3 regions of the Dehalobacter restrictus DSM 9455 genome follow, and region 2 is predicted to be linked to each of the others. Evidence: riboswitches for the same ligand, from Rfam matches in the RefSeq annotation. Region 2 holds a riboswitch; each other region holds the start of a gene.

Region 1 (6,001 bases), 300 kb from region 2:
CATGTACGGCGATAACTTCCATGCGGCAGTCCGCATAGCGGGAGTGGGTATTCATAATGCCCGCTGCCAGCTTGACCAATTTTCCGGCATGTCCGATCAGCAGCAGGCCGTCAAAGCCTAATTCCACAGTAAAATCCAGCATTTCACCGATATAATTGCTGCAGTGGATCAGAGAACTCTCCAGCCCCAGCGTACTGCGGACAAAAGTTTCACCGTAATTTCCAGGGCAGACCAGCAGATCTCTGCAGCCCTTTTCTTTCTGCTGATTCATCTCCAGTCGAATCGTATCGATCAGGGCCTTTTCGCTCATCGGCTCGACAATCCCTATTGTTCCCAGAATAGAGATTCCGCCAACAATGCCCAGCCGCGGGTTAAAGGTTTTTCTGGCAATGGCCTCCCCTTCCGGAACTGATATCGTAATTTCCAGGCCTCCCTCATAACCGTACTCGGCACAGACTTTCGCCACCTCCGCCATAATCATGCTTCTGGGAACAGGATTGATGGCCGGTTCTCCTATAGGACAGGCAAGCCCGGGCTTAGTGATTCTGCCGACGCCCTGGCCGCCATCGACCTGAATATTATTATGGTTCGCTCTGGCGACCGTCGCAAAAATAAGGATGCCGTTGGTCACATCTGGGTCATCGCCGCTGTCCTTTTTTACAGCACACGTCACCTGGTCCCTGTCTCTCCGAACTTCCAGCACCTGCATCGCAACCGGTATTCCCTTCGGTGTCGCAATGGCTATTTCTGTACACAGGTCTCCTGAGAGCAGCATTACCGCCCCAGCCTTGGCAGCAGCAGCCGCACAGGATCCCGTAGTAAAGCCGCATCTCAGCCTCTTATTCTGTTTGATGACAAAGAGTTCACCGGATTGATTGTTTTGTGGATTGTTTTGTGGACTGTTTTGTTCATCGTTTAGATGGTGGATGTCATGATTCATTATTTTTATATTCCTTCAATCAGTTTGTATCTTTCCAGTTAATTAAAGCTTTTCTGGCCTCAGATATGGTATTGGCAGGCTGGGCAAATTCAAAGCCGTCTTTATCATGCAAAATCTCCATAAGATGCCCAATTCTTGGGAGTCTGAGATTAATCCTTCTGATTTCCTCCGGATGCGAAAACACTTCCTGAGGCGTACCTTCCATTACAAGCCTGCCGTCATCGACGACATACGCATAATCACAGTAAAGTGGTACGATATCGATGTCGTGCGTTGAGATCACGACGGACAAATTCAGCTCAATTTGCAGTTTTCTGAGCAGCTTCATTAGCTCACTGACTCCGAGTGGGTCAAGCCCTGCGGTCGGTTCATCCAGAATAAGCACTTCCGGCTCCATCACCAGAACGCCGGCAATGGCTGCACGTTTTTTCTGGCCAAAACTGAGGCTGTGTGTGGGCTTGTCTTTCAGGTGGGATATCCCGGTTCTCTTCATGGCTAGATCCACCCTTCTGCGGACTTCCTCCTCAGGCAGCTTTAGATTCATCGCGCCGAAGGAGATATCCTGATAGACACTGGCTGAAAACAACTGCTTGTCCGGATCCTGAAAAACAATGCCAACAGATTTTCGAAGCTGTTTGAGACCTTTTACTGAATAATCCAGCGGCAGGCCCTTGAATAGAACTTCGCCGCCTGAAGGCTTATTGATGCCGTTAAAGGAAAGCAGCAACGTTGATTTTCCAGCACCGTTGCTTCCGAGGACTGCCGTCGTTTTCCCCTGTTTAATCCCGAGTGACAGGGCCTTTAAGGCCTGGGTTCCATCACTGTAGATGTAGTGGAGATTTCTGACTTCCAAGATATTTTTAGCCTCCACATTTTCAATCAAGCCATTTTCGGCCATTATAGCAAGCCTCCTGTCAATTGTTTGGAAAACAGCGCAACTGCAATCAGGAATAGGTTAATCAGCACAATCGGAATATATTCTGTCCAATGAGTCTCCGCCTGCTCATGGATCACACTGAGCTCACCGTCATATCCCCTGGCTTCAAGCGCAATATACAGTTCATCCGCCCTCTGATAAGACCGGATAAAAAGTGACGAAGCCAGAGCCGCCAATGAACGGTATCCGGAAGAAAGCCCCGCATAGCCCAAGCGGGAATTCTGTGCCGTAAACATGGTGTCTGCCATTTCCAAAAATACAAAAATAAACCGGTAGATCAGTCCCATCAATTCAACCATCAGTCTTGGAACTTTAAGCTTCCGAAGAACTGCCAACAGGTCTACCATTGGTGTACTCAGCGATAAATAATACAGACAGGAAACCGCGCCAAGCGCTTTAAAAAACAGATTTGCCGCACTTAGAATACCGGACTGCGACACCCCGATATACATGCCAAATGCATATACAGAGAATACAAAAACATCTTTGTCCCCTGAAACATTGACCGCAATGGTTAAAACGCCGATCACTAAAAAGGAAAGCGGGACAAGCATCAGTCTAATAAAAATTCCAACAGGGGTACCACCTTTGCAAACGGTATACCACCCCATGATCAGGAGCGTCAAGATTGACACCGCAACGGAATCAGCCCAGAGACAGACCCCCAAAACCGAAACGGCTAAGACTAGCTTTTGCAATGGATTTGTTTGTTTAAGCTTGGATAAATAAGCGTATTTATCGATGTAAATCATTGTTTACCGGTTCTTCCTTTTTCTTACGACCCCGCAGATAACCTAACCCGTAGCCCAAAACACCTGCTCCGACAGCTGCCTGAAGCGCAAACAACAAGCTTTCAATTTCTCCGCTGGGCGGCTCCCAAATCGGTGAGAACCAGGGCTGGTAATTCCCGTTAAGTTCTGTTATAGCTTGTTCAGCTTGGCTGTCAGCTCCAGCAAATTCCGCATTTTTTTGCACAATGAGGGGTACAACAGCAAGCGCTATGACAATCGTAATTAAAATAATATTTGTGATGATAACCCGATTTTTATTCTTCGGTTTCATCGTTTCTACAGACATTTTCAGACCCCCTTTGAAAGTATTTTTAAGTCTTTAAGCTCATCCCCGGCATAGGATGAAATCGCCTTAAATATTAGCACTGTCAAAATACCTTCACTGATCGCCAATGGTACTTGCGTTAAGGCAAAAATACCTAAAAACTTGGTAAGTGATGCCATAGCGCCGCCTGTTCCAGCAGGAAACGCCAGTGCAAGCTGCACCGATGTCGTGACGTAAGTTAATAAATCCCCAAGTGCGGCAGCGAGAAACACGGCAAGCCACTGCGGTCCATTTGCTTTCTTCACAATTTTGTATGTAGCAAAAGCCACCAGCGGCCCCACAATGCCCATCGAAAAAGTATTTGCTCCCAATGTTGTCAATCCGCCATGAGCCAGTAAAACAGCCTGAAACAGCAGTATGATCAGGCCAATTACGGCCATTGCGGTTGGTCCGAACAAGATAGCGCCAAAGCCAACCCCCGTAGGATGCGAACTGCTTCCTGTAACGGAAGGAATCTTCAGGGAAGACAAAACAAAAGCAAAGGCGCCTGCCATCGCCAAAAGCATTAATGTTTTGGGATGCTCTCCAACAGTTCTTCTGATAGAAAAAAAACCTGCCAGAACAAAAGGTATTGCCAAAGCACCCCAGGTAATACACCAACCCGCAGGAAGGAAGCCCTCCATGATATGCATGGCATATGTCTGCTGGGGCAAGAACATAAACATAAGTACGAGACCCATTATCCAAATCTTTTTATTTATCATCGTCAAACTCTCCTATATAAGATATGAAACAAAAAACCTCTCAACATCTTACGTCGAGAGGCTCATATGCTAGGAAGTTTTCCTCGGTAGTCTTGCACATAACATCCCCCTCTCTATCACTCGTAGAGTATATGGTGAGACACTAAAACAGGTAGGTCTTCTGGCTTAAGCATCATCGATCTTCAGACCTTCCCAGTTTCCCAGTGGTATACCTGAAGAACTCCACTTTCACAGCGGCGTGACCGCGCGGGCTTCTACCCGACTTTCCTTATTCATTGAATGGTACGCTTATCAGCTTCATTCAACACCTGTTCTGCCTATTCAGTTTTAATCCTGATTCATTATATCGCTCTTTCGACAAGGAATCAATATTATTTTTACTTTAGCCTTGAACATATTAATTGAAGTATCTTTACCTCCATCAATTCTATTTGTGGTAGGGTTCCCCTTTGCTGATCTTGCACGCCCGGTAAATCTGCTCCAGCAGGATAAGCCTGATCATCTGGTGCGGAAAGGTAAGCTTCGAGAACGACCACCGGTAATCGGCGCGTTTTCGGATTTCATCTGCCGTACCAAGAGATCCGCCAATCACAAAAGTGATCCGGCTCTGGCCTGAAAGCCCTTTTTCATCAAACAAAACGGCAAGTTCGGGTGAAGAAAGTTCCTTTCCCAGAAGATCCAGCAAAACCACATAATCCTGAGGTGAAATTAATTTAAGAACCTTTTCAGCTTCTTTCTGTTTTACTCTTGCTTCGTCGGCAGCTGATGCCCTTTCGGGGCATGGTTCGTCCTCAACTTCAATCATCTCAAGCCGGATGTACGCGCCAAGACGCTTGGCGTATTCCTTCAGCCCTTCTTTTAAATATTTTTCTTTGATTTTCCCTACCGCTAGAACTTTGATCTGCAGCATGTTTTCTCCAACTCCAGTCACTATGTTTGCTCCAAACATTTGCAATCAAAAACTTGAAGGTTAAATCTCTCTGATATTGGATTATTTACAATGAAGATTTTTTTCAAAAGTGTTAATAATATTGATGGAGGTGAAAAAAAATGAGCAAAACAAATGAAAGCAAAAAAAAGCTGCTGCAGAATCTAAAAATGGAGGCTGCGGCTGAAATCGGCCATCTTGATTTTGTAAGGGAAAATAACGATCACTATAAAGGCGATGTTACTGCCAGACAGAATGGTCTGGAAGGAGGCCCGATCGGCGGCCAGATGGTCAAAAAAATGATCGCCTATGCCAAACAGCAGATGAAATAGAATAACGGACTCATTTAGTATTCCTAATCTACTTCAATAAATATTCAAAACTTCTTCAGCCTACAATACTGAAGAGGTTTTTTGTTATATAATCTTCTGTTCGGAATACGACTGCTCTGTACCTTCTTCAGTGTTATGCAAAGCTGCCGCTCCCTCGCCGGGTGCAGATTGCATTTGCCCGGCGTTGTTATTCATTTTATTTCTATTGTTTGTATTGGCATTATTGACTGCTGCCGCCTTTTCCATATTTTTGAAAGCGACTGAAAGCATCAGTTTAATTCTGTTGATCTGATTCACCTGGCTGGCACCCGGATCGTAATCGATTGGCACAATATTCGCCAGCGGGTAGCGCCGTTTAAGTTCGCGGACCATCCCTTTACCCGTGATATGATTTGGCAGGCAGGCAAACGGCTGCAGACAGGTGACGTTTGTTGCTCCGCTTTCTATCAGTTCCAGCATTTCCGCGGTCAGGAACCAGCCTTCGCCGGTCTGATGTCCGAGATGCATGATTTTGCCGGCCATATCGGCCAACTCATAAATCGATTTGGGAGGATGGAAACGGTTGCTCTTCGCCAGAGTGCGTTTCATTACCCGGCGGTAGTTTTCCAACCGCCAGATAATATAGCGGCTGATAAGCTCGCTTTTCAGTGAGCCAGCGAGTTCTTTTCTTCTGAATATCGTTCCATACGCACAGTACATAAAGAAATCCATCAGGTCCGGCAGAACGGCTTCGGCGCCTTCCTTTTCCAGGACATCGACAATAAAGTTATTGGCAAATGGATGAAATTTGACGAGGATCTCGCCAACCACTCCAACCTTTGGTTTTTTGACATTGGAGATTTCAATATGATCAAAGTCCTTGATAATCCGGCGGATATTCCGGTGATATTCCCGCAGGTTCATCGCAGCCAGGGTCGGCTTCAGGTCCTTCAGCCATTTGGCCAGGAGATCATTCGTTTCTCCTTTATTTTTCTCATAGGGTCGTATGGCATTGGTTACGCGCATCAGCAGATCGCCATAAACCGTAGCCATCACGCAACGCTT
Region 2 (6,001 bases):
TTTATCATGCTTTTTTCCTTATTTCATACGAATTTTGCTTATATTCTTACGCAGAATACTCATACTTTACGATGTTGCCACTAAGCTTTATTTCTGTTCTCTTCTTTTTTACTGCGCCCTTTCAGGTAACCCAGTCCATAAAAGAGAATGCCGGAACCTAACGCTGCTTGCAGAGCAAACAACAAGCTTTCAATTTCACCGCTGGGAGGCTCAAAAATTGAAGAAAACCAGGGGTTGTATTCAGGGTTAATCTCGGTAATCGCAGTTTCGGCTTGGCCATCCGCTCCGCCGAATTCCGCATCTTTAGCGATAATAAGCGGAATGACAGCCAGCAGGATAACAATAACAATCAAGATAAGATTGGTAGTAATTCTTTTTTTATTGCCCTGTTTATCATAAGTATTATTCATCGTGCGGCCCCCTTGGAAAATATTTTTAAGGATTGAAGTTCATCGCCTTTAAGGTAATTCATAATTGCATTGAAGATAATCACAGTCAGTATTCCTTCACTGATTGCCAAGGGGATTTGGGTAACAGCAAAAATACCCAAAAATTTAGCTGCAGAAACTGTAATCCCTCCCGTTGGGTCAGGAAAAGCAAGTGCCAGCTGAATTGATGTTGTAATATAGGTAGCTAAATCCCCAAGTGTTGCCGCTAAGAAGATTGCCAGTGACCGGGGTCCTTTTGCTTTGAGCACAATAAGATAAACAGCAAAGGCTACAAACGGACCAACAACCGCCATGGAAAATGTATTCGCTCCCAGAGTCGTAAGCCCTCCATGGGCCAGCAAAATAGCCTGGAATAATAAAACAATGATGCCAAGGATACTCATGATCGCCGGACCGAATAAAATTGCGCCTAACCCTGTTCCGGTGGGATGTGAACAGCTTCCGGTAACGGAGGGTATTTTCAGAGAGGATAAGACAAAGACAAACGCACCGGCCATCGCCAGCAGTAACTTCACTTTTGAAGATTCTGTCGTCAACTTACGCAGGGAATACAAACCATAAGCTAAAAACGGGATTGTCAGGACACCCCAGGAAATACACCAAACCGGGGGCAAAAAACCTTCCATAATATGCATGGCGAAAACGTTTTGAGGCAATAAGATCAGCATCAACGTAATGCTTGCGATCATCATTATTCTTTTACTATTCATTAGCGTCACCTTTCTTTTTATCCAAAATTTTTAATGAATTATTTTAAAATATTCTCATCAATCCATGTTATTAATTCGTCAATATTATTCATGATTAAACCATAGCCAGCTTTATTTTTCCGTATCAGCAGAATTTCTAACCCCAATTCTAAAGCTGACGATATTTTTGTATCCGTTCCGCCGGCAAGCCCGCTATCCTTTGTCAAAACGATGTCCGCTCCGTAAAACTTAAACAGTGCTTTATTAATATCTTTGGAAAAAGGACCTTGCATGGCCAGGATGTCCCGGGGATGAATGCCTAAATCCTGACATTTCTGCACCAGACAGCCTTCGGGAAGAACGCGGACAATGAAACGGGCCATACCGGCAAAGGGGCTATGCACAATACTTTCCAGTTGATGACTGCCGGTAGTGATAAAAACTTTTACCTGCCGTTCTTTCTTCTGGTATAATGTGCTAATGCGCTCATTCAGACAAAGCAGCGCTTCCTCCCAATTACATGCCTGAGAAATTAAGGGACTATCCGGAATATTGGTTTCAGGCCTTTCTAGCCTAAGATAAGGGACTCCGGATTGTTTGCAAAATTGACTTAGCGAAACAAACTTATCACTGGAAGGATGGCTGATATCGACAATAACAGAAGGCAGCGTCAGGTTGTCTTTGCCAATCCAAGCCGACTTCTTGATGAAGTTGATCCCCCTGTTTTGGAGATGTTCACTAATCTCACGAGCTGCAGGCGTTTCTCCCAGAAGGATGATCATTTTAACCTCCATAGCTAATAACAAAATCCGAAAAACAAAAAAACTCTTTACCATGAAAGGGTAAAGAGTCTAACCTGTATCAAAAAACGGTAAGAATCCAGAAAACACAGAGTATTCACCTCCCTAACATCCCGTAGGTTGCCGTAGCGGCTGGCAAGAGCAGGTTTCCTGGCTCAAGATCATCATCGACTCACGTCTTCCCAGGCAAATCCCAGTGACATTTTTGTGGATCGACTCCCTCGTACAGTGGCGGGTACCGCGTCAGCATTCACTGACTTCCCTTTTCAGTTCTTGCCCTCGGGCAAGAATCGCTCATTACCACATATTCAATTTTTCTATTATTATATCTTATAAAAGAGCTTATGTCACGAACAAATTTGGACTTATTGTTTGAAGTCCTTAAAACCTCAATTGACTTTGTAAATGCAACCTATACATTACTGGGTGATTGCATTTAAATCTTCAAACAGGATAGTGGCATTAAGTCTTACAATCGAAAGTCTCCTTTTTCTTCACTCCCCCATGGGGGAGTGATTGCATTTAGTCTGGCAATATTCCGACAAGAACTTTAGGATGTGTTCTGCGGGAATCTTTGAGTCAAAGGAGAATTTACCATGGCAAAAAACAAGCATCTCACTGATTCGGAGCGTCTACAAATTGAGCAGCTACTGCGAGAGGGCGTATCTCTTAAGCGGATTGCCGTCACCCTTGAAAAAAGCGCATCCACCATTTCCCGTGAAATTCGCGCCCGCGCCATTGAAAGCAATAAATATGCGCCATACCGTATCCATAACCGCTGCGCCAATCTCAATGTCTGCCAAAAAATGCAGATCTGCTCCGACAAGCCTAATTGCACAAGAAAGTGTTCCCGCTGTAATTACTGCAATGCCGTATGCGAGGAATTCGAGGAGCGACGCTGCCACAGGCTTTATGATCCACCGTATGTCTGCAACGGTTGTCTTGAAGCTTACCAGTGTGTCCTACGGAAAAAGTATTACCTCCACAGAAATGCTCATGAGGCATACCGAGAGATGCTGGTGGAATCCCGCTCCGGTGCAAATATTACCGAGGATGAACTGCTCTACCTTGACGAATGGATCAGTCCCCTCATCCAGCGTGGGCAATCTGTTCATCACATCGCAGTCCACAATGCCGACAGGCTTATCGTCAGTGAGAAATCCATCTACCGCTATGTTTCCGGCGGACTCTTTAAGGCGAGAAACATTGACATGCCCCGGGTCTGCCGCCTTAAGCCCAGAAAAACCAAAACGGTGGAGCATAAAATCGACAGCACCTGCAGGCTTGGCCGCACCTACGCCGACTTCCTGGCCTTTACGGAAGCATCAGACGCTCCGGTCGTTGAGATAGATTCAGTTATCGGGCGTGTCGGTGGAAAGGTCCTGCTCACGATGATGTTCAAGTCCTGTGACTTGATGCTGGCCTTCATCAGGGAACGCAATACCTCCCAGTCCGTTATCGACGTCTTCAACTGCCTAGACGAAACTCTTAGCAGAGAGGTGTTCAGCCGCCTTCTTTCCGTTTGCCTCACTGACAACGGTTCAGAGTTTTCAAACCCGAAAGCTTTGGAGTATGATGCACAGGGCCGCCGCAGGACGCGGCTGTACTACTGCGACCCATTCGCATCATACCAGAAGCCCAACGTGGAGTTGAACCACGAGTTCATTAGGAAAATATTGCCCAAAGGCACATCGTTTGACGCCCTGTGCCAAGGGGATATTGACCTTATGATGTCGCATATCAACTCCTATTCCAGGGAGAAACTGGGCGACAAATCGCCGTTGGATGTGTTTAGTTTCATCTACGGGTACGATGATGTCCTTAAAAACCTGGGAATCAGCAGGATTCCTGCTAATAAAATCCTGCTGAAGCCGTCGCTTTTGAAAAAATAATTTCAGTATCATTTAACCCGCAGAACACATCCATACCGATCCTGATCAAGGGGACGCGGTTACTCTGTCCGAAAAACGATTTCCGGGTACCCCTTTTATTAGTATACTCTTTTTTAGAACTCGGCTGGCAGATTTTCACTCCATATAATCTGAATCGGCTATTTTTAACAGGTACTATACCTGTTATTCCCAGTATTTTGACAGACTCAATGAAACCCCACTATATTTACTCTGTCAAAGGTTGCATTTACTTTGACCGCTCACCGAAGTCCTTAAAATCCTTAAAATTTATTCGTATCACTAGCTCAAAAGCAATGAACCTTGAGCCAGAAGACCTGCTTGCAGCATATTGACCCTCTACTTTAACACTACTTTCTTAAAGCCGCCATAGTCTTTAGCCATTTGGGTATAGACTTCGCCATTTTTTACCGCTGTAACGGTCTGATAGAATCCGGGGTTTTTCTTATCAATCATTACTGAACTGGTTTTGCCGGTTTCGTCTACTGCATTTTTGGCATGAATGGCATTAAACAACGAACAATCACAAACTAATATCTTCATAATGCTTCAATTATTCATCGCTGGGCAGGAGTCGTTTTTGTTGGCGCACCGGCTGTCTATATTTTGTTAAACTTTGATAACCGCTCCTACGGTGTCTTCAACCTTCGTGGTAAAAATATTCTTTTTCAGTAATATCCGAAAAAAGCTTTTGCTGGGCTATCCCGACATTATTAAAATATTTACATTGCCGAATAGCTTAATACAACGTTCAACCATTAAATCGGTCTGCTTGCGTTTGGTAATATCCGTTTTACAGACTGCCACTGACTGACCCTTTTTCTTTAAGTCATTATTCGGAACAATGGCCTTGGGCATTGGCACAGTAATATTAGTAGTTATCGTCATGAAAGTGACCGGCAAGAATTTTGCCGTTTAAAAGGTGTCATCGTAGCGAACGCAGTTGGGTTTGCTTCTATGGGGTTGTTTATGCCCTTATTGAATATTGCCCCTCAAATACAATCCCAACCTCTTACCAATCTGTTTGCTCTAATAGTTTTGACTATCTTTGGCGTGATAACATTTTTTAATCCTTAAAAAATACGGTAGATTTATTTAAATTTGTATCAAAGCAATTCTACTGAATCCCCAACCCGGATACGCCCTTCTTTTACAACACGGCCAAAACGCCCTTCCCGACTAACTATATATGGCCTTCCATGCTCTTTGTATTGTTCCTTCCCAACATACAAGATTTTCACTTCCGCCTCGCCAAGGCGAACGATCCGTCCAACGAGCAGTTTCTCTAAAGGAACATCCGCAATTGTAACATTTTCCGTATATCCATCCTCTAAGACTTCTTTTTGCTTCTCCTCCGACACCTTGGTCAAAGCTTCCAGGGAAAATACTGACTTGCCGGTCCCAATCACCGCCATGGGCAGACCGTGTAAAAACTCATCCTTAATTTACAGTTATAAAATTGATTTACCAATAATTGCTCTTGTTGTACTACAAATATAAAAATACAAAGGTCTTTTACCCCAGTACTTCAATCAATTTCTTTACTCCCAGTATGTTTATTACTCTTTTAATATTATAAGACAGCATTATCAAACTGATTTCAACTTCTACTTTTTCAAAGCCTTTCATCAGCAAATATGCTGCATTCATTGTCCGTTTTATTGTTCCAAATGGATGTTCAGATAAACATCTTCTCAAGAAATACTTTTCTGCATTTTCCTTTAATCGTTTTTGCATTTCTTCTAATATTTCTTCATGTTCCCATCTCTGAATTTCTCTTCCGGTCTTATTTTCTGTGCACTGACTTCTGATTTTGCAATATTTACAACCTTTTGTGTAATAGCTCCTTATTATCTTACCGTTTTTATTTGTTTGTTTTCTGTATGTTAGTTCTTGCTTCCCTGGACATATGTATATGTCTTTTTCTTTTATGTACTCAAATTTCTCGAGCTTATAGCCTTTTCCGCCACTTACTTCTGGCTTGGATACGTAGGGAACCATTCCATTATCTATACAGGCTTTGATTTCAGTTGACTTGTAATATCCTTTGTCTGCTAAAACATCTATGTTTTCAGTTTGCAGTATGTCCTGCGCTTTTAATGCCATGATAGACAGTTGATTTATGTCGCTTACTTCATTTGTTACTTTATAGT
Region 3 (6,001 bases), 1.2 Mb from region 2:
TTACTGTACCGAAAGCAAAAATAATTGATAATGCATCTAAAATGTAATTATTTTTGTTCTCAGTTTTAAGGTAAGGCTGAATGGTTTGCTGCCCAGAGAGAAAACAAAAATATAATCGCTGGGCAGTCAAACCGTTTGTCGTAAAAGCGTGGTTAGCAGTTTAAGAAAATTTGAGGGACACTCTTGTAGCCGGATCCAACAAGACTTGGAACTATATGCACTATGTTTCAATTAAGGTGGGAAGTGCTGAGAAAGGCACGTAGTGCGGATATAATAAACGATGGTATACCGGGAGATGTGTAATTTGTCTAAAGCTCATTTAAAAAAACTGTTCTTATTTATGTTTTATGGATCTTTAATGATCGCATTATTGTTTAGTTTTAAGGGCAGACAGATGGATGTCCAGCAATTCTTACCCTCAATGCTGAGCAATGCTCAGGAGTTTGAAGTAATTGAAACTCATCCTCTGACCTATGCAGGCTATAAGAATATCAACGGTCAGGATACGCTGCAGGGATACGTAGTTTTTGGCCAAGGAAGCGGCTATGGCGGTCCTGTATCTGTTTTAACGGCTACAGACCCCAACGGTAACATTTTAAAAGTTCGGGTTGTAGGGTATGCTACGGAAACACCATCCTATATTCAATCAGTTTTGAGAGGGGATTTTCTGAAGCAATTTATAGGTAAATCTGTAGATGAACCGCTGGAAATTGGACGGGATATCGACAAGGTGACCAGTGCTACGCTATCATCAAGAGGAATTACCGATGCAGTCCGCCAGGCTAGTCATGGGCTGGGTAGAAACCAATTTGCCTTGAATATTTCTGAGCCTTCGGAGAATATTAATTTGGGGATTAAAGAAATAGGTTTGGCTTTATTAATATTTGCAACGATTATAGGAGTGCGTTTGAAAATCAATAAGCTGCGCTGGGTAGTTATTATATGCAGTATATTTTTTACAGGTTTCTGGTTTAACTGCTCAATTTCACTTGCAAACATTGCCAGCGGATTAATGGGATTCTTCCCAGCTTTTAAACAAAATCTTTTTTGGTATATTTTGATCGTCGGGATTCCATTAATTATTTTCTTAAGCGGAAAGAATCTATATTGTTATTGGTTATGTCCTTTTGGAGGAATTCAGGAGATACTGGCAAAAATCGGAGGCGGAAAACTAAAATGTAATCATAATATAGGAACATGGCTGCAAAAAATTAAATACATGTTAGTTTGGATCGTGCTGATTTTAAGCTTTTGCTTTAAATCACCGAGTGTAGGTGGCAGTTATGAGCCCTTTGGAGTCCTGTTCGGATTTCAGGGTGTGAGTGTGCAATGGATACTGCTCAGCATTATCCTGGTTGTATCGCTGTTTATCAGAAGATTTTGGTGTTTATACTTTTGTCCGGTCGGGGTGATCAATGAAATCATCATTAAAGCAAGACGGTTCGTAAATTCCCTTTTCCAAAAGAAACAGGAACAAGGTATTCTAACGAATAAAGGAAGGACACTATGAGGAACCTTGGCTCTAAGGAAGTATTTTTCTGTACTTTGACAGCGACAATCTTATTTTTAGTTATGGTCTTACTATTTAGCAACATAAAACAACTTTTATAACTATTCATCAGCGTTGAATTAAATAACGCAAAAAAAGCATGTTCATTATCTGCATACAGTATCCACGAAGAAAAAATAATAAATAATTAAATGAGGGTAGTTCTGTCTGCCTATATCTCTAATTATCAGGAGATTTAGGTAGACAAGGAAACAACATAATTACATTTTCACATATTAATTAGTCTAAGTATAAGGCTAAGTACAAGGGAGTGTAATCATGAGTGATAATGATCTACCGTGGCTGAAACACACAAAATTATTCCGGTCGCCAATAGATGGATGGAAGAAAGTTTTTGCGCATAGAGAAAGATTGTTATATCCCAAAGGAAGCATTATTATTAAACAAGGCATCACTATTGAGAAACTATTATATATTTTTACAGGGACGGTTGAATATTCGAAAGTTGACGAAGAAGGCAATGAGGTTCTCATTGATGTATTGGGTGCAAATAATTTATTTATGATTGCTCCATTGTTTACCGGTATTCCCCCTCTCGGTTCATTTACGGCTGTAGAAGACACAGTAGCAGCTGCAATTTCAATTCAGGAAATGAAAAGTTTGATGAAGTCTGATTTTACGCTTACTGAAGAGTTGCTCTACGACCTTTCAATGAAAAGTAATAACCACATAAGTCGGCTGCAAAAACATTACACTTACAAAGTAGACCATAGAATTATCGAAACTTTGTGTGCACTTGCAGATCAACAAGGGATGCAACTGTTTATCAATCAACAAGATTTGGCTGAACTTGCAGATACAACAAGAGTAACGGTGTCAAAATTATTTCGCGACTTAAAATCTGAGAACATTATACGGCCAATATATGGAGGGATCATTATACAGGATTATAGCCGCCTAAAAAACTGGCAGAAACATATTTAAAGATCTACAATTTAGACTAAATGAATTTATTATTGATGAAGAAATGATATTTTAGGAGGTTATTAAATGCCAACTTATGACTTTATTTGCGAAAAGTGTGGTCACAAGTTTTCAATTTTTTGTAGTGTAAGTTCAAGAGACAAACAAATATGTCCGCAGTGCACTGATGATAATATAACTCAGCGGTTTACAACGGTTAATGCCTATGGAGTCAAAGGTGGTAAAGCCTGTTCATCTGGGAAATGTAGTCCTGGCTGCAAATGTTAAAATCTGCACCATCTTTTCTCTTGACTTTTCTCCAATTTCATTTAGAATAATACGTAATAATCATATATTCTTTTTGGTGTCTCTTATGGAGAAGAATAGGGAATCAGGTGCAAATCCTGGACGGACCCACCGCTGTAAATAGTTGTGATGACTGTACAATGCCACTGAGAAATTGGGAAGGCACAGAAGTCGGTTAAAACTATGAGTCAGAAGACCTGCCAATAAAGATACGTAATGAAGCGACGGTAAAGTTTCAGTTTGAGGGATTAGAGTCCCTCAAACTGAAACTTTTTTATTAATGCTTCAGCAAGTTCAAAACGTATACGTTTTGAACACAAAACCACCCGTTACACGGGTGGAGACAAAGAATTATAAAAAAGAAATTCACCTTCCGCTATAATGATGAATGTTCAAGCCATCAAAAAGCAAAAAGGAAGGGGAATTTCTATGGATAAAAGTTTAGCACACACAAAATGGATGTGTAAATACCACATAGTATTTACACCAAAGTATAGGAGGCAGGTAATATATAAGCAGATCAAGTCAGATATAACGCAGATAATAAAGGAGCTTTGTAAATATAAAGGTGTAGAGATAATCGAAGGGCATGCAATGCCCGATCATATCCACCTGCTTGTATCAATTCCACCGAAGATGAGCGTATCAAGTTTCATGGGGTATTTGAAGGGAAAAAGCGCAATGATGATATTTGATCGGCATGCCAATTTGAAATATAAGTTTGGCAATCGCCATTTCTGGGCAACCGGGTACTATGTCAGTACTGTGGGACTAAATGAAGCGACCATAGCAAAATATGTAAGAGAACAGGAACTGCATGATCAGATAAATGATAAGGTAAGTGTCAAAGAGTTAGAAGACCCCTTCAGGGGTTAGCCAGGTAATAAATGCTGAATGGCTTGAACGAAGTGCAAGCCAGCACTTTTAGGTGCAGGCTTGCAATAAGCCCTTATAGGGCTAGAGCATGCCACCCGTTTTACGGGTGGTCATGACTTTGTATTTATTGCATTTAATATGGAGGTTTTCATCCTATGGAACCTGTGGTACAGCTTAAAATAGAAGCTCTTACTTTTCCACCGGAAACAAAAAAAGTATTAAAAGATATCGACTTAACCATTAATAAAGGAGATTTCATTGCCATTACAGGGGAAGCTGCATCGGGCAAATCGATGTTGCTCCATAGCATCACCGGAGCAGCGCCTCAATTTTTCAATGGACAGTTAAACGGCACCATTAAGGTGATGGGGAAAAACATTAATGAAATCCCCTTAGCAAAAATGTGCGATCACATCGGCTATATGATGCAGGAGCCGCAAAATCAGATTGTCAGTATCACGGTAGAAGAAGAAGTTGCTTTCGGTATTGCCAATATGGAACTTCCTTGGGAGGAAATTAAGCATAGAGTCAAAAAAACTTTACAATTCGTTGGACTGGAGGGTTTTGAACAAAGAAATACGGATGGACTGTCCGGCGGCCAAGCCCAAAGAGTGGTATTGGCAAGTGTTCTAGCGATGGAAACTCCCATTCTTGTTTTAGATCAGCCCACCGCAGAATTAGACGGAAAGGGAAAACAAGACCTCTATTCTCATATCGCTTATTTAAACAGAGAAAAAGGAGTTACCGTGATTATGGTGATGGACCGGGCCTGCGATATTCTCCCTTATACCAATCGTATTCTTATCATGGCTGAAGGAGCCATTCAAGAAGAATGCAGCCCTGATGACTATCTAGAACGGTTAAATAAAAAAATCAGCCCAGCAAAAAATATTACAGCAACAGATGAAACAATAATTGAAGTGAAGGATCTAACCTTTACCTATAAAGGGGATTTTAAGGGATGTGAAAAAATTGATTTGGCGATTAATCACGGTGATTTTATTGGGTTGATTGGACTCAATGGTTCAGGGAAAACGACGCTCTTAAAGTTAATAGAAGGTTTGCTTGTCCCGGATGCGGGTGCGATTCAAATATTTGGCAAACCCCTAACCAAAAGAAATTTAGCAACCATACGCAGTCAAATAGGTTTTCTGTTTCAAAACCCTGATCTTCAAATCTTTGCAAACACAGTAAAAGACGAGGTAGCATTTATTTTAAGAAAAAGAAAACTGCCGGAAGGGGAAATTGAAGAGAAGGTAAATGGAATTCTAGCTGAAGTCGGGCTGTTAGCATACGCCGATATCCATCCTCACAGGCTCAGCCGCTGCCAGCGTCAGAAACTGGCAATTGCCTCTGTTTTAGTAGGAGATCCTGAGATTATCATAGCTGATGAACCGACCTCAGGCTTAGATGAAGAACAAAGTGCCCTGATTATGGAGCTGCTTTCTGCATTTCAGCAACAAGGTAAAACGGTTATTCTCGTTACCCATGACCTGGGTTTGGCAAAACAATATACCAATCGTATTGTGGCGATGCATAAGCACCGTCTGGTATTGGATATTCCGACCCAAGAAATTGGTTCTTTTGAAAAAACATTGAAGGACATCGGGTTAGATTTTCAGAAGGAGGGCATTGCTAATGGCCTTCATTGAAAAAATTGATCCGCGCACGAAATTGGTATGGTGTTTAACACTGATCCTTACAGCTTTACTTTCGCAGAATCTGATCCAGGAAATTGGGATGATTGCATTGGTAATGATTACGGATTGTATTTTTTCTAACCATTTAAAAAAATATAAAATACTAGTACCTGTAATGCTTTTAGTTGCCTCGCAAATTATTGTCATACAGCTTTTGTTCTGCCGGGATGGAGAACTTCTTTGGCAGTGGGGAATCGTATCTGTTTATACTGGCGCTATTCCGGCTGCTGCTTTAGGTATTTCCCGCACTGCTGCCGTGACCTTTGCTGCTGTTCAGTTTATGACCTGGACTTCTGCCACAGATGCTGCTTTAATGCTCATATCATGGCATGTTCCTTATCGCTATGCCATGTTGGTCGTTATGACAAAGCGGTTTTTCCCTCTGATGCAAAAGGAATATCTGGCAATTTCAGAGAGTCAATCTGTTCGGGGTTATCCCTCTGAAGGGATTAAAAATAGAATAAAAAATCTTCCGTTAACGTTTATGCCGTTGCTATATCGTACAGTCCGGCATACTTCAGATATTGCTCTTTCGATGGAATTAAAAGGCTATGGCCGAAGCAAGCAGCGAACTTTTAGCAAACAATTGCATTTAAAAAGCTGGGAAATGATCAACATGATGGTTCTTGTCTTATTTTTCATTACA

Evidence for each region. Region 2 has a riboswitch for cobalamin ahead of DEHRE_RS01325 (precorrin-6A/cobalt-precorrin-6A reductase). Riboswitches for the same ligand answer to the same signal wherever they lie in the genome.
Region 1: it holds a riboswitch for cobalamin, as region 2 does, so the genes downstream of both, DEHRE_RS13840 (energy-coupling factor ABC transporter permease) here and DEHRE_RS01325 (precorrin-6A/cobalt-precorrin-6A reductase) in region 2, are expected to answer to the same signal.
Region 3: it holds a riboswitch for cobalamin, as region 2 does, so the genes downstream of both, tnpA (IS200/IS605 family transposase) here and DEHRE_RS01325 (precorrin-6A/cobalt-precorrin-6A reductase) in region 2, are expected to answer to the same signal.

Annotation. Positions count from the first base shown of each region.
Region 1 is NZ_CP007033.1:2,898,242-2,904,242, forward strand. It holds gene cbiD (cobalt-precorrin-5B (C(1))-methyltransferase CbiD) at 1-940, opposite strand, end outside; gene DEHRE_RS13825 (ATP-binding cassette domain-containing protein) at 960-1,838, opposite strand; gene cbiQ (cobalt ECF transporter T component CbiQ) at 1,838-2,629, opposite strand; gene DEHRE_RS13835 (energy-coupling factor ABC transporter substrate-binding protein) at 2,613-2,954, opposite strand; gene DEHRE_RS13840 (energy-coupling factor ABC transporter permease) at 2,957-3,697, opposite strand; cobalamin riboswitch at 3,831-4,024, opposite strand; gene rlmH (23S rRNA (pseudouridine(1915)-N(3))-methyltransferase RlmH) at 4,125-4,604, opposite strand; gene DEHRE_RS13850 (alpha/beta-type small acid-soluble spore protein) at 4,748-4,957, shown strand; gene DEHRE_RS13855 (2-hydroxyacyl-CoA dehydratase) at 5,042-6,001, opposite strand, start outside.
Region 2 is NZ_CP007033.1:259,785-265,785, reverse strand. It holds gene cbiQ (cobalt ECF transporter T component CbiQ) at 1-8, opposite strand, end outside; gene DEHRE_RS01335 (energy-coupling factor ABC transporter substrate-binding protein) at 81-410, opposite strand; gene DEHRE_RS01330 (energy-coupling factor ABC transporter permease) at 407-1,159, opposite strand; gene DEHRE_RS01325 (precorrin-6A/cobalt-precorrin-6A reductase) at 1,198-1,920, opposite strand; cobalamin riboswitch at 2,062-2,251, opposite strand; gene DEHRE_RS01320 (helix-turn-helix domain-containing protein) at 2,535-3,830, shown strand; gene DEHRE_RS14585 (hypothetical protein) at 4,188-4,391, opposite strand; gene DEHRE_RS14580 (hypothetical protein) at 4,548-4,736, opposite strand; gene DEHRE_RS01315 (MOSC domain-containing protein) at 4,955-5,263, opposite strand; gene DEHRE_RS01310 (IS1182 family transposase) at 5,364-6,001, opposite strand, start outside.
Region 3 is NZ_CP007033.1:2,023,584-2,029,584, reverse strand. It holds gene DEHRE_RS09710 (hypothetical protein) at 1-47, shown strand, start outside; gene DEHRE_RS09705 (FMN-binding protein) at 359-1,510, shown strand; gene DEHRE_RS09700 (Crp/Fnr family transcriptional regulator) at 1,829-2,494, shown strand; gene DEHRE_RS14435 (FmdB family zinc ribbon protein) at 2,561-2,761, shown strand; cobalamin riboswitch at 2,819-2,998, shown strand; gene tnpA (IS200/IS605 family transposase) at 3,209-3,655, shown strand; gene DEHRE_RS09685 (ABC transporter ATP-binding protein) at 3,811-5,307, shown strand; gene DEHRE_RS09680 (energy-coupling factor transporter transmembrane component T family protein) at 5,294-6,001, shown strand, end outside.